2 linked regions of the Cytobacillus luteolus genome follow. The main gene of each other region encodes a partner of the protein of the gene in region 2 in a complex. Links are inferred from orthologs where the notes say so. Each region holds a gene or a part of one and is shown on either strand. Other genes may lie near its edges. The genes, in order: J2Z26_RS16260 and J2Z26_RS17795.

Region 1 (16,652 bases), on a different replicon or contig from region 2:
ATCACCTTGATTCAATTCCTCAATCTTCTGTTTTACCGAATCCCCATACGCTTCATCTGTTTTATGTACTTCTTTTCCTAACAGTTCACTTAAACGTCCAGCCACTGCTGTTAAGCGCATTTCCTCAACAACCTCACCCTTGGGACGTCCTAGATGACTAGCTAATATTACCTTCGCGCCTTTTTCAGTTAAAAACTGAATGGTAGGAAGTGCTGCGCGGATTCTTGTATCATCTGAAACTGCGCCATCTTTCATCGGAACATTAAAATCAACACGGCAAAATACTCGTTTTCCATTTACTTCGATATCTCTAACCGATTTTTTGTTCATTTAATACCCTCCGTTTCCATATTGTTTGTTCAAGAAGGAGGACAAAAAGAGCCGAGAAGTTCGAGGAAGTGCAGCCTCCGAGCACCAGAGCGTATGCTTATAATACGTGAGGAGTGGAGGAGCAAGCTGACGAAGAAATTCGACAGTTATTTTTCCCGGACTTTTTGAACAACCTCTAATACTTAAAAATAGGAGAGGGGTATCTGCCCCTCTCCCCTTTGTTTAACACCAACATCTATTATAGTATTAGTTTGGTTAATATACCAAGAAAATCCAAGGCTATTTTTCGACAGAAGAACGATCTTATAAACCTTTTGAAGCGATATAGTCAACAAGGTCAACTACACGGTGAGAATATCCACTTTCGTTATCATACCAAGAAATAACTTTAACCATGCTTCCTTCCATTACCATTGTAGATAATGCATCGATTGTTGAAGAAGCTGGGCTACCGTTGTAGTCACTTGATACTAATGGCTCTTCGCTATAGTAAAGGATTCCTTTTAACTCATTTTCAGAAGCTGCTTTAAATGCTGCATTCACATCTTCAGCTGTAACATCTGTGTTAAGCTCAGCAACAAGGTCAACTAATGAAACGTTAGGAGTTGGTACACGCATTGCTCCACCATTTAGTTTTCCTTTTAATTCTGGAAGAACTAATGAAACTGCTTTTGCTGCCCCAGTTGAAGTTGGGATAATATTTTCTGCAGCGGCACGAGCACGACGATAGTCTTTATGTGGTAAATCTAGAATTTGTTGGTCATTTGTGTATGAGTGAACAGTTGTCATCATTCCACGTTTAATACCGAATTTATCATTAAGTACCTTTGCAAATGGTGCTAAACAGTTTGTAGTACAAGATGCATTCGAGATAACGTGATGGTTAGCTGCATCATAATTTTCATGGTTTACACCCATTACAATTGTGATATCTTCATCTGACGCAGGAGCTGAGATGATTACCTTTTTAGCACCAGCTTCTAAATGTTTAGCTGCATCTGAACGCTTTGTAAAACGACCAGTTGATTCAATAACTACATCAACACCAAGGTCTCCCCAACCTAATAAAGCTGGATCACGTTCTGCTTTAACTAAAATTTCTTTCCCATTTACCACTAGGTTTGTGCCATTAACAGATACTTCAGCATCAAGTTTGCCGTGAACTGTATCATATTTTAATAGATGTGCAAGCATGTTAGCATCGGTTAAATCATTTACAGCCACAACATCAATGTTTGGGTTGTTTAAAGCTGCACGAAATACGATACGACCAATACGACCAAAACCGTTAATACCTACTTTAATTGCCATTTTAAAATTTCCTCCTTTAGTTGACTAAACATTAATAATTTTAAGTATGTGATTCTACCAATTGATTGGCAGCACCTTCATCTGTAATTAAAATGGAATGAGGCGCTTGCTTCATGTATGATTCAATTGCCTTAGCCTTTGAAGCACCACCCGCAACCGCAATAACATGTTCAATTTTGTCTAAATGCTCAAGCTGAATACCAATCGTTTGAACCTTATGAACAACAATACCCTCTTGGTTAAAATAATAACCAAATGCCTCGGCAACTCCATGTGACGCTATGATTTTCTGTACATCCTCTGGAGAGGTTTTTCTACGTTCTGCCATTGTTATAGCATCTCCAATACCATGAACAACAATACTTGAGGACTTAATTAGATCAAGGACATCTTGGATAGAGGGTTCTGCTACAAAAGATTGATAGGCATCAGGACTTACAACATCTGGTACATGTAAAAGTCGGTAATTACCTACTGCCTTCTCTGCCATTTTTGCGCAGATTGTATTTGCTTGATTTTCAACATGTTCACCTAAACCACCACGGGCTGGCACGAAGAGCATATCGCGATTTTTAAAATCGGCAGTCATCATCTCAGCTACAGCAGCAAGGGTTGTTCCACCTGTTACAGCAATGATATTTCTATCTGTTAGGTACTCCTTCATCCTTGTAATAGTAGCTCTTCCCATTTCTTTTTTTACCCAAGGGAAAACATCACTATCTCCTGAAACAACGATAACATCTCTTAGTTTTAATTTTTTCTTCAGTTTTGATTCCAAAACTTTTAAACCAGATACTTCTTTCATCAATTCCTCTAGTTGAAGAAACAAAATCGTTCCTTCTTCTGTTAGACTCATACCGGATGAACCTATATCGATAAGGTCTTGATCTTTCAAAAATTGAACTTCGGCCCGAAGAATTCGTTCAGTAAGTTCAAGACTTGTAGATAAGCTTCTTCTTCCAATAGGTTGCATCAACCGTATGTATTTCAGGATATTGTAACGCTTCTGCATAACTTCAAGTAAATCAGGTAACAATTTACTTTGAATCTCAAGAATTGACTTCACTGAAATTTCCCCTTTTTACCAGACGGGACATTTTATGTCCCTATATGACATATTATGTCCCACTAGTCGTAAAAAAAATCACTGAAGGCTACTTCATCAATGATTTCTATCTTTACAAGTATATTCTATCAGTAGTAAAAACGTTATTCAATAGGCGTTTTATCAAGTAAACGCTTTCTTATTGAATCTTTATCGACAATTCCATAAGTAATCTCTTCACCATCAATTTCAACGACTGGAATCATGATTTGATATTTCTCTAACAGGACATCATCCTGATATATATCAACTTCTTCAATTGTTATAGGAAATTCTTCCCCTAATTTCTCAAGAACTACTTTTGCTTTCATACAAAGAGGACAATCTAGTTTTGAATACATGATGATTTTTGTTTTTTCCAAGTGAAACACATCCTAACATTAATCATATCTTTTTCTTTGTGAAGAGGATAGAATCCCAAGTTGATCACGATATTTTGCAATGGTTCGTCTTGAAACCACTATGTTATGCTCATCTTTTAATATTTCCACAATTTTCTGGTCGGATAATGGTTTCTTTTTATCTTCTTCTGAAACGATTTTTTCAATCATTTCCTTAACCCCTGCTGAAGATGTTTCTTCACCTGAATTGGCTGTTTGGATTGCACTACTAAAAAAAGACTTCATTTCCACTACGCCATAAGGAGTCTGAACATACTTATCACGACATGTACGACTAACAGTTGATTCATGTACATCGATCGCGTCAGCAACTTCCTTCATCGTAAGGGGTCTTAAATAGGTAGTCCCTTTTAAAAAATAATCAGGTTGTCTTTGAATAATTTCATTCATAACATGTAAGATTGTCTGTTTTCGTTGCTCTAGACTTTTTATAATCCATTGACATTGTTGTGCCTTTTCTTTTAAGTACGAACGGGCTTGTGCATCGTTTACTGTTTCCAGCGAGTTATAATACTGGAGATTAAGTGAGACCTTAGGTAACAACTCATCATGTAAGTTAATTTCAATATTCCCATTTTCTACAGTGACAGAAAGATCAGGAGTAATGTAATCTTGTTTCCCGTCATAAAAGGCATTACCCGGACGAGGGTTCAGTGTAACGATAAGATCACTAACCTCCTGGATTGTTTTTAAATCATAAGAAGTTTGCTTCGAAAGCTCTCTCCATGATTTGGAGGCGAATAAGTCAAAATGATTACTAATTATATCTTCAGCAGATCGATGTCTATTAGGAAGTCTTTTAAGTTGAAGCAGTAAAGATTCCTTCACACTTCTAGCTCCAACTCCTGCAGGATCTAAATTTTTTATTAAATTCAATGTATTTTCCACTAACTCTTCAGTTATAGAAAGATTTGCAGCAATTTCATCACTGTCCATTGTTAAATATCCATTATGGTCTAATAAATCAATGATATATTCAGCGATTTTACGCTGATATGGCTCTAGTTTAATTAAAGACACCTGTTCACTTAAGTGTTGATGTAAGGTTTTTTGGTGTAAGTCGACAAAATCTAAGGGATTCATTCTTTCTGCTCTTTTTAATGGTGCTTTCTTCTTACTATATAAATTAGCTTCTGCGCCAGAAATTTCGATTAGTGGGTTTTCAAGGGTCTGCTCCTGTAAAAATTCAGACAGCTCGAGTGAAGAATATTGTAGTAACGTAATAGCTTGTGTTAATTCTTTTGTCATTGTTAACTTTAGTGACTGTTGTTGAAATAACCCTACTCTCATATTCATTCACACCCCTCCTCACTGTATGCCCTTTCAAAAGCCATTTGTATCTTATTTTACATCATCCTCCTTGTATGGTGAATGGCAAATTGTTGGGAATGACTTTTCGTATGTATTTTTTAAAACGAGAGATAGATGCTAATTGTAAGGGGGGATGTAATTATGAGAAAAAATGAAGTTATATACGCTGGTCCATTGACAGGAACACTAGCAGAGGCAAAAGAAAAAGGATTTAGCGAAGAATTCGGTGAGGAATTTGACCCAATCCAGCAAATGTGGCGTGTGAATCCAGTTGATGAAGCAGACTACGATGGTACAATTGGATATAAAGATGCATAACAAAAAACAAAAACCGTCTTACCTCTAAAAAGGTAAAACGGTTATTTTTACGCCCTCGACAGGATTCGAACCCACCCTAAGAGAACCGGAATCTCTTGTGCTATCCACTACACTACGAGGGCATTACAATAAATGTAAACACTGCATTCATCATTATAAGTTAGATTTATTTCCATTGCAAGACATTTTAAAGGGTTAAAAAATCACAATCAAGGGTATCATGGTGATTGTGGTTTTACTTTTTACATATAATTTACTAAGGTCCTTTGAGTACTGTTTTGATTTGTAACTTTATTATTTATATGAGTGGATTGGAGCGGAAGGCACTTGACTCCTGCGGGAGATGAGGAAAGGTCGAGACCCCACAGGCGGCAACGCCGAGGAGGCTCGACTTCCTCCCCGCGGAAAGCAAGTGCCTGAAGCGCAAAGGAACGGGCAAGATACAATTTGCATATTAAAAAGAGGTAATAACTACCCCTCAGTAGAAATAGGATAGTGGTAGCAAGACCTTTCGTTTGACCTTAGTTGACCTTAGTTGTATGATAAACATATACATATTTGAAGAACTAATTAAAGGAGGAACAATTTACATGAACTTAATACCTACAGTCATTGAACAAACAAACCGTGGCGAACGCGCATACGATATCTACTCACGTCTTTTAAAAGACCGTATTATTATGTTAGGTAGCGCAATTGACGATAATGTTGCAAACTCAATCGTTTCTCAATTATTATTCCTAGCTGCAGAAGATCCAGAAAAAGATATCTCACTTTACATCAATAGCCCAGGTGGATCTATCACAGCTGGTATGGCTATTTATGACACAATGCAGTTTATCAAGCCAAAAGTGTCTACAATTTGTATCGGTATGGCAGCTTCTATGGGAGCTTTCCTATTAGCAGCTGGTGAAAAAGGAAAACGTTTTGCACTTCCTAACAGTGAAGTAATGATTCACCAACCACTTGGTGGAGCACAAGGGCAAGCAACTGAAATTGAAATTGCAGCTAAACGTATTCTATTCTTACGTGATAAGCTTAATACAATCCTTTCAGAGCGTACAGGTCAGCCATTAGAAGTGATTGAGCGTGATACAGAGCGCGATAACTTTATGACTGCTGAAAAAGCTCTTGATTATGGACTAATTGATCAAGTGTTAACAAGAAAGCCTGATGAAGGTCCTGCTAGTAAATAAAAGTATAAGATGAGGAAGGTGTCCCTTAGTTTGTAGGGACACCTTTTTTGTGTGGTGATTGGGATTTGGATTTCGACTCGTTCTTTTATTTCTCGCTCAACCTGTCCCAATCACCTCTGGATTCGGACTCGTTCCTGCATTCACTCGCTCAACCTGTACGAATCACCTCTGGATTCAGACTCGTTCCTGTACTCCTTCACTCAACCTGTCCGAATCAGCCTTGAATTCAGACTCGTTCCTGTTCTCCATCACTCAACCTGCCCCAATCAGCCTCGAATTCAGATTCGTTCCTGTACTCCATCACTCAACCTGTCCGAATCAACCAGGGAACAGACTCGTTCTTGCATTTTAGGTGAACAAAAAAAGGCCCCCTCACTTAACCGTGATTGGCCTTTCCTCATTTATCCTTCTTGTTGTACAAATGTTGCTAAAGCTTCTAAAGCTTCTGCTTCATCATTACCATCAGCAGCTAACGTAATTGTAGCTCTAGAGCCGACTGCTAAGCTCATTAGACCCATGATACTTTTCGCATTTACCTTTTTGCCATCTTTCTCTAGGAAAATATCTGAAGAATACTTATTTGCCTCTTGAACGAAAAGGGCAGCTGGACGCGCCTGTAAACCTGTTTTTAATAATACCTCTACTTGTTTTTCAACCATTGTGAATTCCTCCTCTATTTTTTTGTTTTTTAGTTATCTGAAATCGGATGTCCGGCACGTATTTTATCTGCTATTTCGTCAATCTTCCGCAAGCGGTGATTGATTCCTGATTTACTGATTTTTCCTGTTGAAACCATTTCTCCGAGTTCTTTTAAAGTGACATCAGCATAATTAACACGAAGCTCTGCAATTTCACGAAGCTTCTCTGGCAATGCAGTTAGACCAACAGTTGATTCTATGAATCGAATATTTTCAACCTGTCGCAGTGCAGCACCAATCGTTTTATTTAAATTGGCTGTCTCACAGTTTACAAGACGGTTCACGGAATTTCTCATATCGCGAACAATTCTTATATCTTCAAAGCGAAGCAATGCACTATGAGCCCCAATTATATTCAAAAATTCAGTAATTCTTTCTGCTTCTTTAAGATAAGTAATATACCCTTTTTTGCGCTCTAGTGTTTTTGCATTTAAGCCAAAAGAATTCATTAATTCACACAAGGATTCAATATGTTCTTTGTAGAGTGAGAAAATTTCTAGATGATAAGACGATGTTTCTGGGTTATTAACAGAACCGCCTGCTAAAAATGCCCCTCGTAGATAGGAACGTTTACAGCACTTTTTAGCAATGAGCTCCTTTGAAATATCATATAAAAACGAAAAGCCCTCATCGCTGTTAACGATCTTTAAATCTTCTAGAATTTCCTGTGCGCGCTCTACAAGGCGAACGATATAAACATTATTTTTTTTCAGTCTCATCTTTTTACGAACAAGTAGCTCAATTGTTACACTGTATTCTGCTTTTAATAATGTATATATTCTACGGGCAATTGCTGCATTTTCCGTTTGAATATCTAGGACTAGTTTTCTATTCGAAAAGGAGAGTGAGCCATTCATTCGAATTAAAGCAGATAGTTCAGCATGAACACAGCAAGGCTTTAATTGTATATTTGTAAGTTCTTTCTTTGTCTCTGATGCAAATGACACAACATCACCCCCGTGTAGATGGTTAGAAAGTGCATCCGTTTGCACTTTTTATTATAAATGATTTCGTAAATTAATTCCCCTCTAAAACACGGGCTGAATCAACTAATTTATATAAGATTGAAGCTACTTTGGACGTATCATGACGTATCACTTCGTCTTCGTAACTAATAATATTGCCATGGATGATTTCAAGGCCTAGTTCAGAAAGGCGCTGCAGGTCGTAATCAACGGATTGTGCAAGCTCTTTTGCATATTTCGCCTTAATTTTATCAGGAATTCCTTCATCATTCACTAAAATCATATCAAGAAATGATGTATTCATATGTTGATATAAGGCTTTTACATGATCACTTGCTGTGTAATTTAAGGTCTCACCAGCCTGAGTCATCACGTTACATATATAAACCTTTTTTGCTTTAGCTTTTATGACTTCTTCTCCGATTTTTGGCACTAGTAAGTTTGGAAGAATACTTGTATATAGACTACCAGGACCAATAATAATCAAGTCAGCTTCGCGGATCGCTGACAAGGTTTCATTCACTGGTTCAATGTCTTGAGGTGTTAGAAAGACTCGTTTAATTTCCTTACCTGAGTATGGAATTTTTGACTCCCCAGAAACAACTGTTCCATCTTCCATTTCGGCATGTAATATAACACTTCTGTTTGCAGCAGGTAACACTCGTCCTCGTACGTTTAACACCTTGCTCATCTCACTTATAGCATGTACGAAATCACCTGTAATTGTTGTCATTGCTGCTAGAATTAGATTGCCAAGTGAATGCCCAGACAACCCACTTCCATTTTTAAATCGATGCTGAAACAACTCTTCAACTAAGGGTTCTACATCTGACAATGCCGCTATTACATTCCGTATATCCCCAGGTGGAGGAATATCCATCTCATCACGAAGTCTACCAGAGCTGCCACCATCATCCGCAACGGTTACAATCGCAGTAATATCGAGAGGATACTTTTTTAACCCTCTAAGTAAAACGGAAAGCCCTGTTCCCCCACCGATTATGACAATTCTAGGTTGTTTTGCTTTCTTCATAGCTATTCCTTCCTCTTATCAATATCGCGATGAGAGACAATGGTTTTGTATTCATTCGAAAAATATTTACCGAGATATTCAGCAAGTGTTACAGAGCGGTGCTGTCCACCAGTGCAACCTATTGCGATAACTAACTGACTCTTTCCTTCTCGCTTGTAGTAAGGAAGCATAAAGGCCAATAAATCAATTAATTTTTCAGCAAATTTTTGAGTTTCTCCCCATTTTAAAACATAAGATGATACTTCTTCATCAAGTCCTGTTTTCGGTCTAAGTGTATCGATATAGTGAGGATTCGGTAAAAATCTCACATCGAAAACTAGGTCGGCATCAATAGGAATGCCATATTTAAATCCAAATGAAAAGACATTCACCGAGAAAGTCTGAGAAGAATGTGTTGAAAACTGCTTAAGAATTTTCTCACGTAGCTCTCTTGGTTTTAGGTTAGACGTATCATATATTAATTGTGCTCTACCCTTTAACTCCTCAAGAACTTCTCTCTCATTCTCAATTCCTGTTAGTGGTGAACCGTTATTTGCCAACGGGTGAGAGCGACGAGTTTCTTTATAACGACTTACTAAAATAGAGTCTTTTGCATCCAAAAATAGGATCTGTGGGGTAATCCATGATTTTTCAGTGATATCATCTAGTGCTTCAAAAAGACTCTCAAAGAATTCTCTTCCACGCAAGTCCATCACTAATGCTACTTTATTCATTTTACTTCCTGACTCTTTCATAAGCTCTAAAAACTTAGGAAGTAAAGAAGGTGGTAAATTATCTACACAAAAGTAGCCAAGGTCTTCAAAACTTTGAATAGCAACTGTTTTTCCAGCCCCGGACATTCCTGTGATTATCACTAATTGAATATCACTTGTAGAACCTGTACTCATTATTTTACCTCCAATATACAAGATATAGTTAACTAGGATCTAAGCGATAGGCAAGTAGTTCAAAATTGGGGGTATAAGTAAAGGTTCCGTAAATCGTACCACTCCCCTTAATTAAGTAGTCAATGATATGAAAATCACCTGGTGCCATCGGAAGATCGCTCACCTTATCAATTTCATGCCAAGAAACCTTTCCCTCTTCAGATTCATCCACATTTTCCCCATCATATTCTGATGCATAGAAAGTGAACATCATCCATTCGGAAACGATTTCCTCTTGGTCTTTAATAATAAAAGTAAAAATCCCCTTTATTGTAGGATTTTTTAAATATATTCCTGTTTCTTCTCGATATTCTCTTACACACGAATCTTTAACAGATTCTCCTTGCTCCATTTTCCCACCCGGTGCTACCCACCAGCCTCTGCTTGGTTTTTGAAGTAGAAGAACTTTATTGTCTTTCACAAGAACGCAGTTAGTCACCCTTTGCACACATTTCACCCCGAGTCGAACAGCTAGGTGCTGTATATATATGTATTTACCTATCCCGCTGCATGTAAATGAAAGCATTATCATTTATTATACTATTTAAAGTAATGTGTAACAATGAACAAGATATGTATAAAAAATTTTTGTAATGTAATATTCTAAAAGTTTATTACGAATTAGTTTTGTTTAGGTTTCACGTTTCATAGCGTTTTCATGATAAACATGTCCATTGTCCTATTTTTCAGTACTTTTTATATAAAAAAGGGGCACAGGAAAGGGAACCTGTGCCTAACAAGTATCTAATATATAAAAGGGGGTCAATTACTTAACCTCATCATACTAGAAAAATATTTCATGCGTGTTACAACAGAGTTAAATAGTAGTTACTTTTTTATGAAGGACGAGTTTACATTGACACATACCCGTTGAGTTCAGCGGAAGGTACTCGCTTTCCGCGGGCGGTCCGGGGAGCCTCCTCGTCGCTTTGCTCCTGTGGGGTCTCCCCTGCCCCTCACTCCCGCAGGAGTCTCGTACCTTCCGCTGAACTCAACAAGCTTCAAAAAATATAAAGCTTTACTATTGCAAATAAAAAAGTGCCAGGAGCTCCTGACACTTCTTATTATTGACGCTCTTTTAGTTTTTCCATTAGTGATTCGATATAGTGTTGGGCGCTTTGGGCTGCGATGCTTCCGTCGCCTGTTGCGGTTACGATTTGGCGAAGTGTTTTTTCGCGGATGTCTCCTGCTGCAAAAATTCCTTCGACTCTTGTTTCCATTTGGTCGTTTGTCTCGATATAACCGTTTGCATTTGTAATTCCAAGACCTTCGAATGGCTTAGAAAGTGGAACCATTCCAACGTAGATAAAAACACCATCTGCGCTAAATTCTCGTTCTTCTCCAGTTTTAGCATCTGTTAAAATAACGCTACCGACTTTTCCATCTTTATCTTTGATTTCTTTCACTGTTGTATTCCAAATAAAATCAACTTTTTCATTGTCAAATGCTCGTTTTTGAAGAATCTTCTGAGCGCGTAGTTCATCACGACGGTGAACAATTGTTACTTTTGTCGCAAAACGAGTTAGGTAAACACCTTCCTCAACCGCAGAGTCTCCTCCACCAACAACGACTAGTTCTTTTCCTTTAAAGAATGCCCCATCACAAACTGCACAGTAAGAAACACCGCGTCCGCCAAGTTCTTTTTCACCTGGTGCACCTAGCTTTTTATACTCAGCACCTGTTGTGATAATTATAGCGCGTGCTTTATATTGTTTACTTCCAGCAATAACTGTTTTATATTCTTCTCCATCAATAACTTCCTTAATATCTCCGTATGCATATTCAGCACCAAACTTCTTCGCATGCTCAAACATTTTTGTGGAAAGATCAGGACCTAAGATATGATCAAACCCAGGGTAGTTTTCTACTTCCTCTGTATTTGCCATTTGTCCACCAGGTACTCCACGTTCAAGCATTAGGGTAGAAAGATTCGCACGAGATGTATAAACAGCAGCAGTCATACCAGCAGGACCAGCACCTGCAATGATAACATCATAAATTTTTTCTTCAGACATTGTATTGACACTCCTTCAATGCAAATAATAACGTAAATTGTTACTCTCGATTCATACATACAAAATATAGTGTATCCAACTACTATCCTATAAAAACAAGTAATAAAACGCCACAAATTTGCTCACACAAAAGCGTAAGCGCATCGATCAGCCCCGACAAGCAAATGTTCTGTGACAGAAAAAGTCTGCACTTCGACTTTTTATGGTACAGGTTATTTGACCTCGAGGGGCTAGGCGCTGGAGCTGGACGTAGTCATAAAAAATACCCCTTGGTCAGGGGCATTCTATACCTCAAATAAGCTTTGCACGATTTTTACATACTTACTTAAGGTTGATTGAGAGATCTCATATTTTTCACTTATGTGTTTTTTTGTAGTGGGCTGTTGTTGGAGTGTTCTCCACACAAACTCTGAAGCTGCAGCCCATGCCAAGGTATTTGATAATGAATATTCCTCATTCATTAACTGGTCGTAGAGCATGAACCAAGTTAGATATAATTCCTCAAGAAATTCATCTGTACCTTGATTATGTTTAAAAAGGGAGTCTGCTACTTTATATCCATCTTCTATATATACTGGTCCTTTGAAGATTGATTTTTTGTTAAAGGAATGCCAAACAAATTCTGCAAATTCTTTTTCAAGAGTAGAGTACAGCTGATTTTCCTTTAAATCAATACATGAGACCGGGCTATTGGATTTACTTGCAAGAAATAATCCATAAAGACGTTCTTCAATAAAGTCACCCTGTAACCATTTATCGTGTGGATGACTGATGGTTAGTAAAGAATTTGGTCGGTCCCCAGACCAAGGCTCTGTTCCTTTTTTATCAGGATTATCCTCAATTACTCGCTTCCATGCATTTTCAGCGATTGAGATGTTCCCTGTAAAGTATGCAGAATAAGCAAGCCAATAATAAAACGTTTCGTCACCATCAAATCCTTGTCTTTGCAGCGTTCTTAACCATTTAAAAGCCAAATCATAACGGCCAATCAGACCAAAGGTTGCACCTAATTTATAACGATGTTCAACTAAGATTGGATAGATACACTCAAGTTTTTTCGTAAGCTCTTTTACCTTCCTGTTTTTTCTTTGATAGTAAAGGAAGACAAGCATATTACAAAGTGCGTGAAGATTTCCTGGATTTTTAGCCAACACTTCCTCTAGCAAGCGCGATGCAGTAGCGATTTCTCCGGTATAAAAATGCGCTAGTGCCAGGTTATTATATGCTGACCAGAATTCAGGATATTCTTGTGTGATTTCATTTAATAGCTCAATCGCCTCCTGGAGATTACCTGTCTCCAAAAGTTCACGAGCTTGCTCTTGTTTTAAAATCAATTCATCTTCTACTTCGAAATCTATATCGTCATCTGCTGATTCAATGGATAGTAAGTCTAGCAGGTCTTCTGTATCTTCGACAAATTCACCATCTGGATCGTGTTTCAAGTACATTGTTGCATATTTGTTTGATTCTTGAAACAAGCCTAAATGGGCATAGTTATTCGCCATAAAGTACATACACTCTGTCATATCACTATCAATCTCATTAAGTATGGTTGCATGTAGTTTATTAGATTGTTGATAATTTCCAAGGTCCGTAAGTACAACTGCTAATTGGCATAGAAACATGGGGTCTCTAGGCTCTAACTGAATGGCTCTTTGTAAGTATTTTCTGGCACTGTTTAGGTCGCGTTTGCGATACGCTTTAAGGCCTTTATTAAAATAATACTCACCAGTTTGCACAAACGGTAATATTAGGGCAGTCTGTTGAACTTCAGTATATGTGCGTTTTCCCATTTGTTCCTCCAGTTTCTATAATCTCACCGAAGGTAGTATAACACATAGCTAAGGCGATACATAGTAGTAGATTGGAATTGGTGGTTAGTTTTCTAAAAAGATAAATTGGTAGTTTACACTTTATGTTGAATTCAGTAGGATGAAATAGGGTGATAGAATAATGAAGAAAATAGGAATTGGATTTCTCATCTTACTAGGTCTCGGTTTCTTTGCAGTACAGTATGTATGGAAAGAAACTTCTGTCAAAATAATGGATACAGCGCTTGCTCAAACAAAAACCTTACCCGAAATGAAGGAGTTATTGAATGACCCAAGTATACAGGCGCTCCTTAAAGACGAAAAACTTCTTGAAGAAAGCAACCTTCCCTTCACAACTAAAGAAGAAGCCATTAAGGTTGTAACAGGCGCTTTTTCCGCACGTGAAATTGCAAGTATCACCACGATTGTTGCTAATGGTGTCACTGAAGAAGAGAAAGTTGAATTAAAAGAAATGGTCCTGAATAGATTAACACCAGAAGAACTTAACGCACTGATGATACTAGCACTAAAAGAACAACAAAAAGAGCAATAGCTAAGTTATAATAAAATAATAGCAGACTAAATCAAAATGATTTGGTCTGCTATTTTAGATTACTAACTTATTAGCGCCTCTTCTGCAAAGCATCAAGCACTTCATCAAGCGGTAACTTTTGTTCACGAAGTAAGACTAATAGGTGGTAAAGTAGGTCAGCTACTTCCCATTTTAGTTCTTCGGGGTCGCGATTTTTGGCTGCAATAATTACTTCTCCACTTTCCTCGCCGACCTTTTTCAGTATTTTGTCTACGCCTTTTTCAAATAAGTAAGTCGTATAAGAACCCTCTGGCATTTCTGCTTCTCGTGTTGCAATTAGTGCTTCAAGTTCGTTGATGATGGCAAAGCGTTCACTTTCCTTTTGGATTGTCTCCAGCTCTAGTAAGCTATCACTGAAACACGTGTAATTTCCTTTATGACAAGCTGGACCAGCAGGCGTCACCAATACTAAGATTGCATCTTGATCACAATCATAGCGAAGGTCTAAAATTTGTTGCGTGTTGCCTGAGGTTGCACCTTTATGCCAAAGCTCTTGTCTTGAACGGCTATAAAACCACGTTTCTTTTGTTTCAATTGATTTTTTCAACGATTCTTCATTCATATAAGCAAGGGTAAGGACCTCTTTACTGTTCGCATCTTGAACGATTGCTGGAACGAGACCTTTTTCATCAAATTTTATAGAAGCTGTATTCATCTCACAATCATTCCCTTCTCTTTTAAATAGTCCTTTACTTCCTTAACGGATGTTTCTTTATAGTGGAATATACTTGCCGCTAATGCTGCATCTGCTTTCCCTTCCGTAAATGCATCGAAAAAGTGCTCCTTGTTTCCAGCTCCACCTGAAGCAATAACAGGAACCGTAACAGCAGAACTTACTGCTGAAGTTAACGGTAAGTTGAAACCATTTTTTTCTCCATCACTATCCATGCTCGTTAATAAAATTTCACCTGCACCACGTTTAACAGCTTCCTTCGCCCATGCCACAACTTCCCACTCTGTTGCATTCCGACCACCATGTGTATAAACGCGCCACGAACCAAGTGATTCATCGTATTTTGCATCGATTGCAACAACGATACATTGTGAGCCAAAAAAGCGAGAGCCTTCGTTAATCAAGTCGGGATTGAGTAACGCAGCAGTATTTAGGGACACTTTATCCGCACCAGCGCGCAGAATTCGTTTCATATCTTCAAGTGAGTTAATTCCCCCACCTACTGTAAATGGAATCGCTAATTGTGCTGCAACCTGTTCAATGACCTCTACCATTGTTTTACGTCCTTCATGTGAGGCAGATATATCTAGGAATACAAGCTCATCTGCTCTTTCTTCATCATAAAACTTTGCAAGTTCAACCGGATCTCCAGCATCACGAAGTCCAACAAATTGAACCCCTTTTACCACTCTACCGTCTTTCACATCTAAACACGGGATAATTCGTTTTGTAATCATACAGATGACACCTCACGGATAGCCTCGCTTACTGTGAACATGTTCGTATACAGTGCTTTACCTACAATCGCTCCACCAACACCTGATTGTGCGAATTTAGACAGCTGCACTAAGTCAGCAAGTGAACTTACTCCTCCTGAAGCAATCACTTCTTTACCAGTCGCTTCAGCCATTGTCACAACAGCATCAATGTTTGGTCCTGAAAGCATTCCATCTGTAGCGATATCTGTAAAAATAAACGTCTCCGCACCCGCTTGAGCTAGTTCTATCCCTAAGTCTGTTGCCTTAATCGAAGAGGTATTTAACCAACCTTCTGTTGCTACATAGCCATCTTTTGCATCAATTCCGATAGCAATTTTAGCTCCGTATCTCTTTAACATTTCTTTTACAAAGTCAGGATTTGAAATCGCAGCACTTCCTAAAATAACGCGGTCTACCCCGTTTTCTATGTAATAAGCCACATCCTCAAGCGTACGAATTCCGCCACCGATTTGTACCTTAACATTCAGTTTTTTAGCTACCTCAAGTACATATTGATCATTAACACGTTGCCCTTGTTTAGCACCATCAAGGTCAACCATATGTATCCATTCAGCTCCATCACTTGCAAATAGTTGTGCCATTTCAAAAGGTGAGTCACCATAAACAGTCTCTTGATTATAGTCTCCTTGAATTAACCGAACACATTTGCCACCTCTCATATCGATGGCTGGATAAATTGAAAATGAACTCATACTGTTTCCCTCTCTTCAACAATTGCTGCAAAATTCTTTAATATCGATAAGCCGATTTCACTTGATTTTTCCGGGTGAAATTGTGTTCCAAACACATTTCCTTTTCCCACTACGGCCGGAACCTCAACATCATATGAACTACTAGCTAAAATAACATCGTTGTCTTCTGTTTTTACATAATAAGAATGAACAAAGTATACATGTCCTTGTTCAACACCCTCTAATAGAGGTGAATCATTTTTAAATAAAAGTTGATTCCAGCCCATATGTGGAACCTTGTATGCTTCTCCGTTTTCAGTCACTCCAGGAATTCGAATCACTTGCCCTGGTAGCAAAGAAAGACCTTTCGTTAAACCATTCTCTTCACTTTCTTCAAAAAGCAATTGCATTCCAAGACATATGCCAAGCAGTGGTTTACCTTCATTAACATAGTCTTGTATAAACGATGCTAAGCCAGTATTTTTTAAAATCTCCATCGCATCTTTAAACGAACCAA
Region 2 (16,565 bases):
TACTTTAACAGGCTGTGCAACGAATGAAATGATATATGATGAGATACAAGAAGGCTCAGTCAATAAAGAACCGGTTGTAGAAGGTAAATCGTTTCAGGATCAAGCGATTTCTACTAGAGTGATAAGGCAAGATACAGGATTTGTTCCTCAGAATCTTGCCATACCATCTCTAAACTTAGATGCAAATATCATATCAGTGGGACTTCAAGAGGATGGAACGATGGAAGTACCAAAGGATGTTATGGAAGTTGGATGGTATACGCAAGGTGCTAAGCCGGGTCAGAACGGGAATGTAGTGTTAGCTGGACATGTGGATAGCTATCTTGGTCCTGGTATCTTCTTTCATTTAGAAAATGTTACTTTGAATGATAAAATTATTATTACAGATGGTCATAATAGAGAAATCACCTATCGTATAACAAAAATAGAAAAATATCCATACCAGGATGGACCACTTGAAGAGATATTTGGTTTCACTTCTCAAAAGAGATTGCAGTTAATAACATGTACTGGTTCATATAATCCGTTTAAAAGAACACATGAAGAACGATTAGTTGTGACAGCTATAGAAGTGGAAATTTAGAAGAAAGCAGTTGATCAAACAGATCAACTGCTTATCTTCTTAAAAAGAATATATATAACTCATGGAAGGAGGGAGAACATTGACAAAGTCCATATGCATCATCGGTGCAGGCATAGGTGGGTTAACTGCTGGAGCCTATTTAGCAAAGGCTGGCTATGATGTGACTGTTTTAGAAAAAGCTACTACAGTTGGAGGATCTGCAGGTTGGTATATTCGTAAAGGAAGAATGTTCCCTACTGGAGCTACCATTGCCTTTGGATTAGAGGAAAATGGTGTATTAAGAAAAATAGTGAATGAACTACAAATAGAGCTGCCGGTTAATGATATGCTTCACCCGATGGATGTTATTTTACCGAGTGGTAAGGTTTCCATCTACAAGTCAAAAGAAAGCTGGGAGAAAGAGCTAAAACTAGCCTTTCCTGATCGAAGTGGAGATGTCATTAAATTTTGGGATGAACTTAACCAATTAAGTCAGGATGTTCTTGGAGTAACAGAATCTGAGGTATCTTTGCCGATTAGAAGATTATATGACTTAGGAACGTTGCCTAAGTTTCTAGTAAAACACCCTGATGCAGCACTTCGTCTGGCGCGATTTGCTCGGTGGACAGTGAGGGATCTACTAAAACGACATAATCTTGATTCATATGAACCTCTCATTCATTTCCTTGATGCTCAACTAATTGACGCTGTTCAAACAGATGTAAGTGAAGCAGCCCTTTTACCTTCATGTGTTGCACTATCTATTTACAGAAAAGGGAGCTTTACTTTTGAAAATGGGATGGGGCAATTAAGCAAAGCACTTTCTGATAAAATTGTGGAGCACGGCGGCAGAGTGCTACTAAAATCACCAGTTCAGAAAGTAAACTACGATCCTATTCAGAAGAAATGGGGAATTGAAAGTAAAAAGTGTTCTTCACTTTTTGATATAGTAATTAATAATTCTGGCATATCTTTTGGTCCTAAAACAAGTTACACAGATGATGGTGAATTCTCTTGGGGAGCATTCAGATTAGATGCGATTGTATCGGATGAGATTAAAAAAGAACTTCCAAAAGACAGTAGTCTTCCGTTTGCTTACCAAATTGTTCCTAGCTCATCTCAGTCTACCCTTTTAAATCGAGCACATGGGCCAGTTTATGTTACATTTCACAACGCGAAGGGTAAGAACGGTGAGCCAATAAATAATGAGGTGGCCATGACAATATCTGTGCATACAGACCTCAGTTTATGGAATGCTTACTCTAAAGAGGAATATAAGCTTGCTAAAGAACAACTAGTAGGTGAAATTCTTAATGAGGTTGAGCATGTAATACCTGTGAAGGAAAAGCTAAAGTATTTCGAAGCTGGTTCTCCGTTAACTTATGAGAAGTTTATTGGTAAATCAGGGGTCGGTGGTTTTCCGTTAACTGTAAAAAATGCAATTAGGAAGCCTAGGGGAGTGCGTTCAAAGCTACCTCAATTTTATATTGTGGGGGAACATGTTTTTCCGGGCCCAGGAACACTGTCATCATGTTTAAGTGGATATTATGCAGCAAGAACAATAGTGAAAGAATATTCTTAAGAACTAAAAGACCTGATAATCAGGCCTTTTTTTGTGTCTCCACGATTTTATTGTAGACTTCATTTGAAAATTGCTTAAAAGATGAATCCGGCAAAGGTTCGAATAGTGTAACCGCTGTTTCTGCTGTTAGCAAAGCTTTTGAATGATCCTCTAAAGCTAGATATGCCAGTGCTTTATAAGCGTGTTTTATATAGAAAATCGACAAGTCGAAAGGATGATGTATATAGTGAGGAATTTCACTCTTTTCGATATTTTCGATCGCCTCTTGATAGTGCCCTAAACCATATAAGGCCTTTCCCTTTTCAATATAAAGCCAAGGTCCGAACTGCTCCACCAGGGCAAAATCCTCTGAATACTCATTTATCAATTCCAGAGCTAGTCCATATTTATGCTGTTCAAAAGTTAGAGACATGAGCTTAAATAATTTATAGAAAAAGAGAGGTTTAAAATCTTCAACAAATTCTCCATATTGCTTTAACTTAGTTAAGAAGTAATCCGTTTTTTCCTTATCGTTAGACATCATCGAATGTGCAGCCGCAATACGGTATAATTCATCAATTAGGTAAAAGATTCTTTTCTCCTTTGAATAACTCAGTGCATTTTCAATAACCTTTGAAGCGGCATCTGCATTACCCACCGCGAAGTACAGTATTGCTTCATAATAGTCAAAGTCTAGACGTGTCATAGGGTCAATAAAGGCATGTTTAGCTTCGACCTCTTTACGTTCATTTATAAAAATCGCCAGTGATTCTGAGTAGCGGTGCTCATAAAATTTTTCAAGAGCATTAAATATTCCGATAGAGGCACGTCTAGCAGTTAAATTCATTTCATCATACATTGTTGAAACCTGTTGTACGAGTTCCTTCCAGCCACTTTTCTGTTCATGAAAAAGGCTTCGACTATATATATCTAACAGTCTAGCTGATTCATATCCATGAGAAAGCTTAGGTGTATATGGTTCAATTAACATAATTAATTCTTTAAACTTGTCCTTATTGTTTTCAAAGTCCAAATTTATTAAAGCCTCAGCTTTTTCCAATAGTTCTCTAGTTTCCTGGATACTTGTTTCTCCCATTAAATCTGATATAGCTACTCCGAGTCGACTCGCAATATATTCTAGACTTTCCATTGAAGGCTTTGCTTTATTATTTTCAATTAAACTGAGCATACCCTTAGTAAGTTCAGATCCTGCAAGCTGTTCTAAGGTTAGTTTTTTCTGTTTACGTAGTTTTCGTATTTTTTCTCCCAGCATAATTGTGCATTTCACTCCTAAAATCTAATTAGTTTAATTATATTAAACTTTTTGTTGAAATGGAAGAACGGAAGATGATATAATTTGTTTAATTAAATTAAACTTTTGGAAGGTGTTATCCGATGGATCAAACATTAAAGTTAAAAAAAGCAACTTATCATCTGTATACGTTTACGATAAGTAAGCTTATTTCTACATTTGGAGCACAAGTGTATACTTTCGCAATCAGTTTTTATATTTTGCAATTAACAGGCTCTGCAACAAGTTTCGCTACCAACTTAATATGCAATATCTTGCCAAGAACATTAGCTTCTCCGATTGCAGGTTATGTAGCAGATAAATATTCGCGGAAAAAGATTGTTATCATCTCACAAATTGCAACAACAGTAACAATCATAACGTTATTAGCAGTTACTCTTACCTCAGGGCTATCATTACTAGCAATATATATAACAACTTGCGTCCTTTCATTAACATCAATGTTTTCTGGTGTGACATTTACTGCATCGATTACCGGTTTGATTGATAAAGATAGAATTCAACGGGCAATGTCATTAAATCAAATGTCTATTTCATTTGCTGCAATTGCAAGCCCGGCAGTAGGTGGTTTACTATATGGTGCGGTTTCTATGTCGACCTTCCTTATCATTTATATTTGTGCATCAATTGTTGCTGTTATCCTTGAGGCTACAATGGACTTTAACCTCTTTGCTAATAGAGCACAAAAAGAAGATGGGCAACAAAAAGAGTCAATGTGGCAAGGTCTAAAAGCAGGAGTGAACTATTTAAAATTACAAAAGCTCGTAATGACTATGATTTGGATATCCTTATTAATCAATTTCTTATTTGGAGCCTTTGAGGTAGGTTATTCTTTTATTTTAATTGAAAAAATGAAAATGGATTCTCAAGCTTTCGGTCTTACACAAGGTGCTTTTGCTGTTGGGATGTTACTAATGTCGATTTACTTCTCAATGGGAAAAGAAGTAAAGTATCCTTTCTTGGTTTCAAAGCGTGGCATCATCGGATTAGGTTTACTAATGGCGGCAATTGGAATACCTTTAGTGGTCGAATTATCAAGTCTACTAACATTTATCTATTATGCAACCATCATGTTTAGCTTTGGAGTGACGGTAATGATTGTGAATACACCTTTACAAGTACTGATGCAAAAGGAAATTGATGATGACTTTAAAGGACGTGTCTTTTCAATTTTAGAAACAATGGCTATGGCTCTTATGCCACTAGGAATGGTCATTTATGGATTCCTATATGATGTATTTCCACCGCAGTGGATTCTGTTAACTTCATCACTATTGCTAATTGGTGTGGTTTTATTCTTGGCAAGGAGTTCTGTTGTTCGTAAGGTTCACCCTGAATACGGAGAAGCGAAAAGAGTGCCTAAAGTAGCGGGAACAGTTATATAGATTATCGTTATAAAAAAATTCGCCGAGTATGTTACTTGGCGAATTTTTTATGTTGGATCTATTAATATAATGGAACAGAATTTGGAATTAGTTCAGATAGTAATACAATTTCAGCATGTTTTTCATATTCAGGAATGTTTGCCTTAATTGCACCAACAACATTATCTCCAGTAATTCCAACATGGCCAATCGCAATTAACGGACTGCGGTCCTCAAGTTTTTTTACAATAACTGAAGCTTGCTTATAAATATGCTTACTTGAATATTGGTGATCAAAGAACATGTTGTTTTCTAAATAGGGAACGGATAGCTCTGCTGCAATCTTGGGAATCACACTTTTACCAGCTGTTTTGCTGTCTAAATAATAAAGACCTTTTTCTTTACAGACTTCTAAAACAATTCTCATGATTCGTTCGTTTTCAGTTACCTTTGAACCCATATGATGATTCATGCCTACCGCATATGGAACGTTTTCTATTGCTGCTTCCACTCTTTTTCGAATTTCCTCGTCACTTAAGTCTGTTGTAATTGCACCAGGACCCAGCCAGCTTTTCTTGCCTCTCTTAGGCTCCATTGGAAGATGAATAATTACCTCATGACCTCTTGAGTGGGCTAATTTCGCATCACGTTCGGTTGTTGTCATATGTGGCATAATAGCCACTGTTAGAGGAATTGGAAGAGCAAGCATATCTTCAGTACCCTTCATGTTATTCCCAAAATCATCAATTACAATTGCTAAAACTTTCTTTGTGTTATCTACATTTGCTGCTGCATTGGACATAAAGCTTGAGAAAAGAAGAACCACCATAAGAAGAATAATCCTCATAGGAACGACTCCTTTTTTCTTATAACGTCTCCCAAAAGGATTTTATTCATACATTGTTAAGAATGGATATTTACACGGGTTCCAATAGGAATGGTTCTCGCAAGTTCTTCAACATCACGGTTATACATGCGAATACATCCTTTAGAAACAGCTTTTCCAATGGAACTTGGGTCATTGGTTCCATGAATTCCATAATGCTGTTTTGAAAGACTCATCCACATTGTACCGAATGGACCGCCGGGATTGGGAGCTTTGTTAATAATGATATAGCTACCTACAGGCGTACCGTGTAAGATTCTTCCGACTGCAATTGGATATTGTTTTTGGAAAACGCCATTTTTAAATAAGGTTAGTTTTCGGTTGTTGATAGATACATCTATTGTAAATGGGATCGTATCTGGAGATGGATAGCCTGGAATCACAATGGTTTGACCGGGATAGATGATATTTGGATTGATTGAAGGGTTTGCTGTAATGATTGAGGCGAGTGGGGTGCGATAATCTCTTGCTATCTGATTAAGGGTCTCTCCGGGCTTTATTGTATGGATCAAAGTGGACACCTCCTTTAAAATGGTAATACTATAATTATATGTTGAATAAAAAAGGAGTTTCTTCAATTAATATATTTGTAAGGAGGCATAGATAAATGAATTTGATTGATAAAGCGATTGTAATCGCAGCAAAAGCTCATGCTGGTCAGACTAGAAAATTAACAGACATTCCATATATAACACATCCGTTTGCAGTAGGAATGTTACTACAAAAGGAGAAGTGTTCAGATGAAATCATTGCAGCAGGAATCCTTCATGATACAGTTGAGGATACAGATGTAACTTATGAGGATTTGACAAACTTATTTGGATCTAAAGTTACAAGTCTAGTTCGTGCTGCTTCTGAGCAGGATAAAAGCTTATCCTGGGAGGAAAGAAAAAAGCATACCATTGAGCACTTAAAGAATGCGGAATTGGATGAAATAAAAGTTATAGTGGCTGATAAATTACATAATCTAAAGAGCATAAAAGAAGATATTGAAACAAATGGAGAGGATGTATGGAATCGTTTTAACCGAGGTAAAAGCCAACAACATTGGTATTACTCAAGTATTGTGAAAGTGTTAGCACCTCAGAAGGAAGAATTCAGGTTAATAGATGAATTAGAAAAAGTAGTAGTTGATGTATTTGGCCAACTAGATACTATGTGAATTTTGGGGCCTGACCCCCGGCGCGTTAAAGCTTTAACGTGCCGGGGGTCAGGCCCCTTTTTGTTATGAATAATAATAAGGTTGGCGTAAGAAAATAATGAATATGCAACTATGAGAACAAAATTTATTAGAGATAGATTGGAGGAAGATATAAAATTATGGGCAAATATACTGACTCGGCAAAGGAATTGCTAGAGCATGTGGGTGGTAGAGACAATATTTCGGTTGTTACCCACTGTGCAACTAGAATGAGGTTTGTTTTAAAAGACCAAAGCAAGGCAGATGTTAAGGCCGTTGAGAATATTGGGCTCGTTAAGGGTACTTTTACTCAAGCAGGACAATTTCAGGTTATTATCGGCAATGAGGTTGCGACGTTTTATAATGAATTTTCGAAGATTGCAGGCGTAGGAGACACAGCTTCGAAAGATGATGCCAAAGTTGCTGCAAAACAGAATATGAACGTGTTACAAAGAATGGTTTCACATTTAGCAGACATTTTTACTCCATTAATTCCAGCATTAGTTGTTGGGGGTCTAATCCTAGGTTTTAGAAATGTAATCGGTGAAATCAAAATGCTCGATGGTGGAACTAAAACATTAGTCGAAGTTTCACAATTCTGGGCAGGTGCTCATGCATTTTTATGGTTGATTGGTGAAGCGATATTTCACTTCTTACCAGTTGGTATTACATGGGCAATCTCACGTAAAATGGGAACAACTCAAATATTAGGTATCGTTTTAGGGATTACACTTGTTTCTCCACAATTGTTAAATGCATATGGCGTTGCTGGAGCCGAGAATATACCTGTGTGGGATTTTGGGTTTGCTCAAGTTCAGATGATAGGGTATCAGGCACAAGTAATTCCGGCGATTTTAGCAGGTTTTGTACTTTCTTACTTAGAGCTTGGATTGCGTAAAGTGATTCCAAACGTCATATCTATGATTTTTGTTCCGTTTTTTGCTCTAGTTCCTGCTGTCTTAATAGCACACGTTGTGTTAGGACCAATCGGATGGGCAATAGGATCATGGATTTCTGATGTAGTCTACTCAGGTCTAACATCTTCGTTTGGATGGTTATTTGCTGCATTATTCGGTTTCGCTTATGCTCCATTAGTTATTACTGGTCTACATCATATGACAAATGCAATTGACCTTCAGCTAATGAGTGAATTTGGCGGAACCAACCTTTGGCCAATGATTGCATTATCAAATATTGCCCAAGGATCTGCAGTTGTTGCCATGATTTTCTTGAATAGAAAAGATGAAAAAGAACAACAGGTTTCAGTTCCTGCGGCAATCTCCTGTTATTTAGGAGTAACAGAGCCAGCTATGTTTGGTATTAACCTAAAGTATGCTTTCCCGTTTCTAGCAGCAATGGTTGGCTCAATGATTGCGGCCATCATATCAGTAGGTTCTGGTGTAATGGCGAACTCAATTGGTGTAGGGGGAATTCCTGGTATTTTATCAATTCAAGTTCAGGATATGCTTCTGTTCGCATTGGCTATGCTTGTAGCTATCGTTGTACCAATTGTATTAACATTTATTTTAGCAAAAACAAAAATGGGTGAAAATGCATATAAGCGTTTAGGGAAAACTCGTTAATTTTATCAAAAGAAGAAGTAGGTGCAATTTAAATTGACACATCCATGGTGGAAGAAATCTGTTGTTTATCAAATTTATCCTAAAAGCTTTAATGACACGACAGGGAATGGTGTTGGAGATATTCAAGGTATCATTGAAAAGTTGGATTACTTAAAGGAGCTTGGGGTCGATGTTTTATGGTTGACCCCAATTTACAAATCTCCGCAAAGAGATAATGGCTATGATATTAGTGATTATTATTCGATTTATGAAGAATATGGTTCAATGGAAGACTTTGACCGAATGTTAGATGAAGCTCATAAACGGGAAATGAAAATAATAATGGACATTGTGGTAAATCACACTTCCACTGAGCACGAGTGGTTTCATCAATCTATGTCTTCTAGAGATAATCCATATCGAGACTTTTATTTTTGGAAAGACGGCGAAGATGGTAATCCACCTACTAACTGGGCGTCTAAGTTCGGCGGGTCTGCTTGGGAGTATGATGAAACGACTGGACAGTATTACTTGCATCTATTTGATGTAACTCAGGCTGATTTAAATTGGGAAAATGAAAAGGTACGTCATACTGTTTATGAAATGATGCACTTCTGGCTTAAAAAGGGAGTCGATGGGTTCCGGTTAGATGTTATTAACTTAATTTCAAAAGACCAAGATTTCCCTAATGATGATGGTTCAGTACCTCCAGGTGATGGAAGAAAATTTTATACCGATGGACCAAGAGTGCATGAATTTTTCCGTGAGATGAATGAGGAAGTGTTTTCAAAGTATGACATCATGACGGTCGGCGAAATGTCTTCTACAACAATTGAAAATTGTATTAAATATACCAATCCAGAGCGAAACGAACTAAATATGACTTTTAACTTCCATCACTTAAAAGTGGATTATCCAAACGGAGAAAAGTGGACAAAGGCTGAGTTTGATTTTTTAGCATTGAAAAAAATCCTTTCAACTTGGCAGGTAGAAATGCATAAGGGCTCTGGGTGGAATGCGTTATTTTGGTGTAATCATGACCAACCACGTGTTGTATCAAGATTTGGTGACGATGGTACATACCATAAAGAATCAGCAAAGATGCTAGCTACTACCATCCATATGATGCAAGGAACACCCTACATCTATCAAGGTGAAGAGTTTGGGATGACTGACCCAAAGTTTGATACAATTGATGATTACCGTGATGTGGAATCCTTAAATATTTTTAATATAAAAAAGCAAGAAGGTATGCGTGAGGAAGAGATTATTGAGATCCTTAAACAGAAATCAAGAGACAACTCTCGGACACCAGTGCAATGGAATACTAATGAAAATGCAGGTTTTACGACTGGGTCTCCATGGATAAACGTTGCGGGTAATTATAAAGAAGTAAATGCGGAAAAAGCACTGGAAGATAAGAATTCTATTTTTTATCACTATCAAAAACTAGTTAGTCTTAGAAAAAAGTACAATATCATCATTGATGGAGATTATCAGCTAATTCTAGAGAATGATGATACGATTTTTGCTTATGTACGCAGTTCTGAGAATGAGAAATTGCTTGTGGTCAATAATTTCTATGGTCGAGAAACAATGTTTAAACTGCCAGAGAATGTAGATATAGAAGGATTTAGCGGTGAGAGGTTACTTTCAAATTATGATGATTCATCGGAAGAATGGAAAGAAATCCTCTTGCGTCCGTATGAGTCGATTGTATTTCATTTGAAAAAATAAGGAGTGATTATATGTTAAAGAAGCTTTTCGGAAAAAGCAGTGAGCCAGTTGTTGAACATATTACATCACCAATAAACGGACGAGTTCTTGATATAACAGAAGTTCCAGATCCTGTCTTCTCGCAAAAAATGATGGGTGAAGGAATTGCCATTGAACCAGCAGACGGACAGGTTGTTTCACCAGTTGATGGTGAAATTGTCCAAGTGTTTCCTACAAAACATGCCGTTGGAATCAAAACAAAATCCGGCTTAGAAATTCTAATCCATATTGGATTAGAGACAGTAACCTTAAATGGAGAAGGCTTTGAAAGCTTTGTTCAGGCTGGTGACAAAGTAGTGCGAGGAGACAAGCTTATCGCATTTGACTTGAATATAATCAAAGAAAAAGCAGCAAGTACCATTACACCAATGATCATAACCAATACAGACGAGGTCGTAGGGAACTTAGAAAAGAACACTACAGACACAGGGCGAGCGGGAGAAACGGAAGTGTTGACTGTAACCCTGAAATAAAAATGTCAAATGTGTCAAATGGGGCCTGACCCCCGGCGCTTTAAAGCTTTAGCGCAGCGGGGGTCAGGCCCCTGTTTATTACATATAGTTAGTAATTGCGCCTGTCATTGGATGAACGAGGTACCATCCTCTGGTTGCTGTGTGGTTATCAACTATATCAAAAACATGAATTAAATATTGATCATTTACTGTATGATCATACTTTATATAGACTTCTGGATGATTGGCCAAACCTAATGCTCTTCTTACTAGATTTTCAGCTTGTGTTTTAGAAAGTGTTTGATCTTTTTCAACATTGAGTAGCTTCATTGTGTTTGCAATACCACGAATCTTCTTTTTATTAGCTACTATAAACAAATAGTGACTAAGTGAATCGCCAATTACATAGGGTTTCGGAAATTTAACAATTAGTGATGCTTTATTATTATAATCATCTGATTGATCACTAGAAGGCAATATTAAGCATGCTTGTTGCCCATCGATTGTCATATCTACAATTTCAGGGTTAGAACCATATGAGTCAAATTTATCGTGAGCATAGCTCTCACATACCTCCTTCAAAGGAGCAACATTACTTGGTTCCGAAGGAGGAGCTGCTATTATACTGGATACTTCAAAATAACCAGATTCTCCTTCATACCTAATTGGGGAAGTATACACTTTGCTCCAACCTCTTGGATGCATAAAAGCAATACGGTGAGATTGGTCAAAGAAATACTTCCAATCAAATGGTAGACAGACATACTGCCCAATTGTTAATTGAAAAGGGTTCGCTTGTGGATTAAGTTGAATAATGGATTCGAGAGAAACATTAAACACTTGGGAAAGCTTATAAAAGCTATCTCCTTGTTTAAGTTGATAAGGAGTTGTGCCAGGTGGACAATATGCAAAGGGAGATTCAGTTGGAACACAGATAGCTTGCCCTATTTGTAAATTGTTCGGGTTTGTATTGGGGTTTGCCTGGAGTAAATAGTCTAATGGAATAGAAAAATAGTGGGCAATTCGGTAGTAAGAGTCACCTTCCTGAATGAAGTAGAATTTTCCGTTTGAGCAGGACGGAAAATTCTCCTGTCTGGGTAGACATATTGTCTCACCAACAGCAAGTTCTTCCACATCTACAGTTGGATTGGCATCCTTAATTGCTTCTAAAGGTATTCGAAACTGTTGAACAATTTGATATATAGTCTCTCCTTCTTTTACTTGATACGGTGTTAATCCAGGTAAACAAGACTTAGAATAGTTTGGCATCAAAAATAACCTCCCTTTCTAACACCAACCTATTCAATAAATAACCCAAATATGTCGAAAGGGGCCTGACCCCCACTACGTTAAAGTGCTAACGTAGTGGGGGTCAGGTGGTAGTTTATAAGTGGTTATTTATCCAGTTTAGAATATCATCGTAGACCTCTTGTTTATTAATTTCATTTAGGATTTCATGTCTAGCTTCAGGATAAAATTTATAGGTTACATCCTTCAATCCAGCAGATTTTAGTTGATTATAGCTTTGTAATACGCCTTTTGTATTTTTCCCAACTGGGTCTTTGTCTCCTGCTAGAAAACAGACAGGAAGTTGCTTTGGTATTTTATCATCCTCATCATATAGTGAGTTCAGGGCCTTGAGAAAGTCCTCAAAAAAACCTGCTGAGAAAACACCACCTGCTAAAGGATCACTAATATACTTATCCACTTCTTTTTCGTCGCGACTTAACCAATCAAATTCCGTACGATTAGGTTTGAAAGCTTTATTGTAGCTGCCAAAGGTTAAAGCGTTCATCTTACTACTAGGTGTTCGTCTACCGTGTTTTCTGGCTTCACGTACGGCTAGATAATGGCCTACCTTTCCAAGGAAACCAGGATGTCCACCTGTTGCGGAAAAGATAACTCCTGCTACTAGGTCACCATACAGTTGAATGTATCGTCTAGATAGAAATGAACCCATACTATGGCCCAACAGAAAGATGGGAGTAGTAGGATAATCCTGTTTAATAAGGTAGGTCAACGCTTTCATATCTTCTACAATGATTTCATACCCATTCTCATCGGCAAAATACCCGCGGTCAGAATCACGAGTTTCGGTTTGCCCATGCCCTCTGTGATCATTCCCAAACACGTAAATCCCATGACTTACTAAGAATGAAGCAAACTCATGATAGCGGTCAATATGCTCAGCCATACCATGAGCAATTTGCACAATCGCTTTAGGTTCATCTTCTGAAACCCACTTCTTTGCATATATACTCTTACCATCCTTAGCTGAAAAGTTAAAGATTGTCTTTTGCATAATTGTCTTCCTCTCTAGGCTCTTTACTCTTATTAAAAGGCAAAAGTCAGAAAAATGCAAAATAATATGTACCCAATTGAAAAAGCTGACCGCTTTATCACTTTAACGTGCTGGGGGTCAGGCCCCATGAAATGGTCCTGTAAAAAACGCTTGACTCAGTTGGGAAAGTTTGTATAATTTAGATGTATAAATATGGTTTTTATTCACGAACTGATAAACCGTGGTTGCTATCACCCTCATTTCAATTAAATGGGCCGGTTTCGTATCTTTTGCAGATATGGAGCTGGCTTTTTATTTTTCTAAAGGAGTGTTTTTGTATGGTATATGTTTTTAAAGAACCGAAAGAATTCATCGAGCCTTTCTATCAAACTAGTATCAGACCATTTCCTTGTGAGGTAGAACTTCTTGAGAGTAAAGCTTTTCGAAGGTTAAAATTTCTATCTCATTACGGAACCGGGTCACTAATAACCTCAGCAAAACATACAAGATTTGAACATACAATCGGAGTTTGGGCAATTGTCTCGACCTTTTTTCCAAAGGAGGAAGAATTGCGGATAGCAGCACTTCTTCATGATATTGGTCACCTTCCATTTTCGCATGCTGTTGAAAGAACACTTGGTTTCAATCATCATACGATTACAGAGGAAAATATTAGAGGACAAGAAATTTCAACGATCCTAAACAAGTACGGTTATGATCCAAATAGAATCATTGAAATTCTGGATAATGATTCCCCCTTATCACATAAAACACCGTATTTAAGTGCAGACCATTTGGATAGTTTTTTGAGAGATGCTTATATGTTAGGGAAGATTAAGGAACACCCTGCAACCATCTTTAAAAACCTTTCTTTTAACCATCAGTATGTTGAAGCGAACCTAGATACAAGTAAGCACATTATCGGGGCTATCTACGAAGATCATAGGACCTTCCTAAAACCAATTTCACTGGCACTTGATTCAATGCTAGCAAAAGCTATTTCTATATTTGCTAGTGAAAAAGAGGTGGATTTGCAGTCTATTCAATCACTGACAAATAATGAACTTCTTCAATTACTTCAAAATGCTAACATAGAAGCGGTAAATAAGATTCTTTCCATTATCCTATGGTACCCAGAAAAGGTGTCAATTCACGAGGAAGACACTGTTGGAGCTGTAGGGGTAGAAGTCAAAAAAGTGTATGATAAAACTCCATTAGTCAATGGAACCCCACTAACCGAGATATGTTCAGATACACAAGAGACCTTAGAAGCTATTCGCGCTATGAAAAAAATGTACTATTATAGCTATTAAAATATGACAAAAGGGGCCTGACCCCCGGTGCGTTAAAGCTTTAACGCGCCGGGGGTCAGGCCCCACTTTATTTGTATTCTTTGATTAATTGTTCTAGTTGTTTAAGTGCATTTTCGTTGAAGGGTGTTTCGCTGTTTTTGATTGCTTCAAAGGCACTTTCGATTAGGAAGATTCGTGGTTGCTTTGAATTGGTCAGCTCACTTTGAATAAAATCTAATAACTCATGATATTTAGCTTGTGTATCCTGTTTTGTTAATGATGCTTTTAGTTTTAGAACAGTATTATATAGCCTATGCTGGTATGGGTGTTCTAGTTGTTCGTCAGGAAACCACCTAGTTAGCACTTCTGGGTCAATTAGTTGTTCTCCTGCTTGTGACACTTCTTCGATAACCTTTACAATCCTGTTAACGCTATATTGAACAACCTTGTGAATACTACTATTTGAATCATAAGCCATGGATGAATATCTCATATTTTGATATATAATCCCATTAAACATAATTGCACAGTCTAATAAGTAAGGTTTTTTATTTTCTCCAAAGATATCTATAAATCGTCGATAAAACCATCGGATTATTCTTAATTGTCCTTTAATAATAAAGTTTTTTAAGTCTTTATCATCTGAAAAATTAACCTCTTCAAATAGAGCAACCAGTTTTTTAGTTCGGTTGGTTTCCATTTGTAATTCAATTTGTTTAATAAAGATTTCTAGGTTTGCGGGATCTTGACCTAGTAACAACTCATTTCGGTCTTGCTCCATTTTTCGATAGATGGTTTTTAGAAGCTCCATTAATAATTCATTTTTGGATGAAAAGTAATTATAAAATGTGCCTTTCGCAATTCCACTATAGTCTAATATGTCTTGAATTGAAGTGGCTTGAAAGCCCTTTTCAATAAAAAGTTGATGTGCCATTTTTATAACGTGCTTCTTTTTATCGTTCATATCCTCACCCTTACTTTAACTAGACTGCCTGTCTAAAAATTATAGTACATCAATTAATTCCTTAATACAAACCTTTTAGTAAAGGGGATATTACCAATTGCAATAATTGTACTCATGGTATAATATATGAGTGTGGAACAATAGTATAATTTATTAGACTGATAGTCTACAGGAGGAACGAAATGGATCAACCAATTAATCAAACAAGTCGCCCTCCATATGGCATTTTAGCTGTATTAATGGTCGGCGCTTTTATAGCATTTTTAAATAATACTTTATTAAATATAGCATTACCGTCTATAATGGCAGATTTAAAGGTTGATGCTGCCACTGTCCAATGGCTTACAACAGGTTTTATGTTAGTGAATGGAATTATGATTCCAACAACGGCATATTTAATTCAAAAATATTCAGTAAGACGCTTGTTTTTAGTTGCCATGGGGCTATTTGCAGCTGGAACGATTATCGCAGGAAGTGCTCATATATTTCCGTTACTGTTAACCGGGCGCATGGTTCAAGCATCAGGTACGGCAATCATGATGCCGTTATTAATGAATGTAATGTTAGTGAGTTTTCCAATTGAAAAAAGAGGAACGGCAATGGGTGTTTTTGGCTTAATTATGATGGCTGCACCTGCCATTGGTCCTACATTGTCAGGCTGGATTGTGGAGCATTATCACTGGAGAATGCTTTTCCATTTTGTCACGCCAATTGCTGTCTCTGTATTTTTATTAGGTTTATTTTTACTAAAGGATAAAAAAGAGAAAGTGCATTTACGTTTAGATCTGTTTTCACTTCTTTTATCAAGTGTAGGTTTTGGAGGTCTATTGTATGGATTTAGTTCCGCTGGTAGTAAGGGGTGGGACAGTCCACAAGTATATGCAACGATTATTATTGGGGCAACCTCATTAGTATGGTTTATTTTACGTCAATCCCAACTTGAGAAACCTATGCTTAACTTCGGAATATATAAGTACCCAATGTTTGCGTTATCCTCAGCCATTTCGATGGTTGTAAATATGGCAATGTTTTCGGGAATGCTTTTAATTCCTATCTATGTTCAAACATTAAGAGGAATTTCACCTTTGGATGCAGGATTGCTGATGCTTCCAGGAGCGTTATTAATGGCAGTGATGTCTCCCATCACTGGAAGATTATTTGATAAATTTGGCGGAAAAATTTTAGCGATAACCGGTTTGACCATTATGACTGTAACAACCTTTTATTTTAGTCGATTAACATTTGAAACGCCATATACGTATTTAATGATGCTTCATGCATTACGAATGTTTGGTATGTCAATGGTATTCATGCCTGTTTCAACCAACGGACTAAATCAGTTGCCAACACGATTTTACCCGCACGGAACGGCT

What was found.
Region 1: the proteins of J2Z26_RS17795 (region 2) and J2Z26_RS16260 are in contact, whole or in part, in an NMR structure (PDB 1GGR), measured with the Escherichia coli proteins. The link is inferred for Cytobacillus luteolus from one-to-one orthologs.

Annotation. Positions count from the first base shown.
Region 1 is NZ_JAGGKM010000005.1:357,515-374,166, reverse strand. What follows is about bases 5,003-7,997. They hold J2Z26_RS16260 (HPr family phosphocarrier protein), read right to left. Parts: upstream 6,632-7,997; coding sequence 6,374-6,631; downstream 5,003-6,373. Other genes in these bases: J2Z26_RS16250 (gluconeogenesis factor YvcK family protein), read right to left, coding at 7,688-7,997; whiA (DNA-binding protein WhiA), read right to left, coding at 6,661-7,617; clpP (ATP-dependent Clp endopeptidase proteolytic subunit ClpP), read left to right, coding at 5,367-5,972. Outside these bases: J2Z26_RS16300 (phosphoglycerate kinase), read right to left, coding at 1-330; gap (type I glyceraldehyde-3-phosphate dehydrogenase), read right to left, coding at 634-1,641; J2Z26_RS16290 (sugar-binding transcriptional regulator), read right to left, coding at 1,682-2,707; J2Z26_RS16285 (glutaredoxin family protein), read right to left, coding at 2,851-3,087; rpoN (RNA polymerase factor sigma-54), read right to left, coding at 3,127-4,443; J2Z26_RS16275 (hypothetical protein), read left to right, coding at 4,600-4,776; more of J2Z26_RS16250, read right to left, coding at 7,998-8,668; RNase adapter RapZ, read right to left, coding at 8,671-9,555; J2Z26_RS16240 (8-oxo-dGTP diphosphatase), read right to left, coding at 9,584-10,042; trxB (thioredoxin-disulfide reductase), read right to left, coding at 10,659-11,609; J2Z26_RS16230 (tetratricopeptide repeat protein), read right to left, coding at 11,894-13,402; J2Z26_RS16225 (hypothetical protein), read left to right, coding at 13,563-13,973; bifunctional phosphoribosyl-AMP cyclohydrolase/phosphoribosyl-ATP diphosphatase HisIE, read right to left, coding at 14,044-14,667; imidazole glycerol phosphate synthase subunit HisF, read right to left, coding at 14,664-15,422; hisA (1-(5-phosphoribosyl)-5-[(5-phosphoribosylamino)methylideneamino]imidazole-4-carboxamide isomerase), read right to left, coding at 15,419-16,156; imidazole glycerol phosphate synthase subunit HisH, read right to left, coding at 16,153-16,652.
Region 2 is NZ_JAGGKM010000006.1:209,741-226,305, reverse strand. What follows is about bases 9,018-11,925. They hold J2Z26_RS17795 (PTS sugar transporter subunit IIA), read left to right. Parts: upstream 9,018-10,175; coding sequence 10,176-10,676; downstream 10,677-11,925. Other genes in these bases: J2Z26_RS17790 (LysM peptidoglycan-binding domain-containing protein), read right to left, coding at 10,755-11,924; treC (alpha,alpha-phosphotrehalase), read left to right, coding at 9,018-10,164. Outside these bases: J2Z26_RS17840 (class F sortase), read left to right, coding at 29-583; J2Z26_RS17835 (phytoene desaturase family protein), read left to right, coding at 663-2,144; J2Z26_RS17830 (helix-turn-helix domain-containing protein), read right to left, coding at 2,164-3,396; J2Z26_RS17825 (MFS transporter), read left to right, coding at 3,519-4,820; J2Z26_RS17820 (divergent polysaccharide deacetylase family protein), read right to left, coding at 4,882-5,646; J2Z26_RS17815 (L,D-transpeptidase family protein), read right to left, coding at 5,703-6,197; J2Z26_RS17810 (HD domain-containing protein), read left to right, coding at 6,293-6,847; treP (PTS system trehalose-specific EIIBC component), read left to right, coding at 7,006-8,448; more of treC, read left to right, coding at 8,482-9,017; J2Z26_RS17785 (alpha/beta hydrolase), read right to left, coding at 12,040-12,957; J2Z26_RS17780 (HD domain-containing protein), read left to right, coding at 13,275-14,249; J2Z26_RS17775 (TetR/AcrR family transcriptional regulator), read right to left, coding at 14,317-15,192; J2Z26_RS17770 (MDR family MFS transporter), read left to right, coding at 15,375-16,565. UniProt on the Escherichia coli protein: The phosphoenolpyruvate-dependent sugar phosphotransferase system (sugar PTS), a major carbohydrate active transport system, catalyzes the phosphorylation of incoming sugar substrates concomitantly with their translocation across the cell membrane.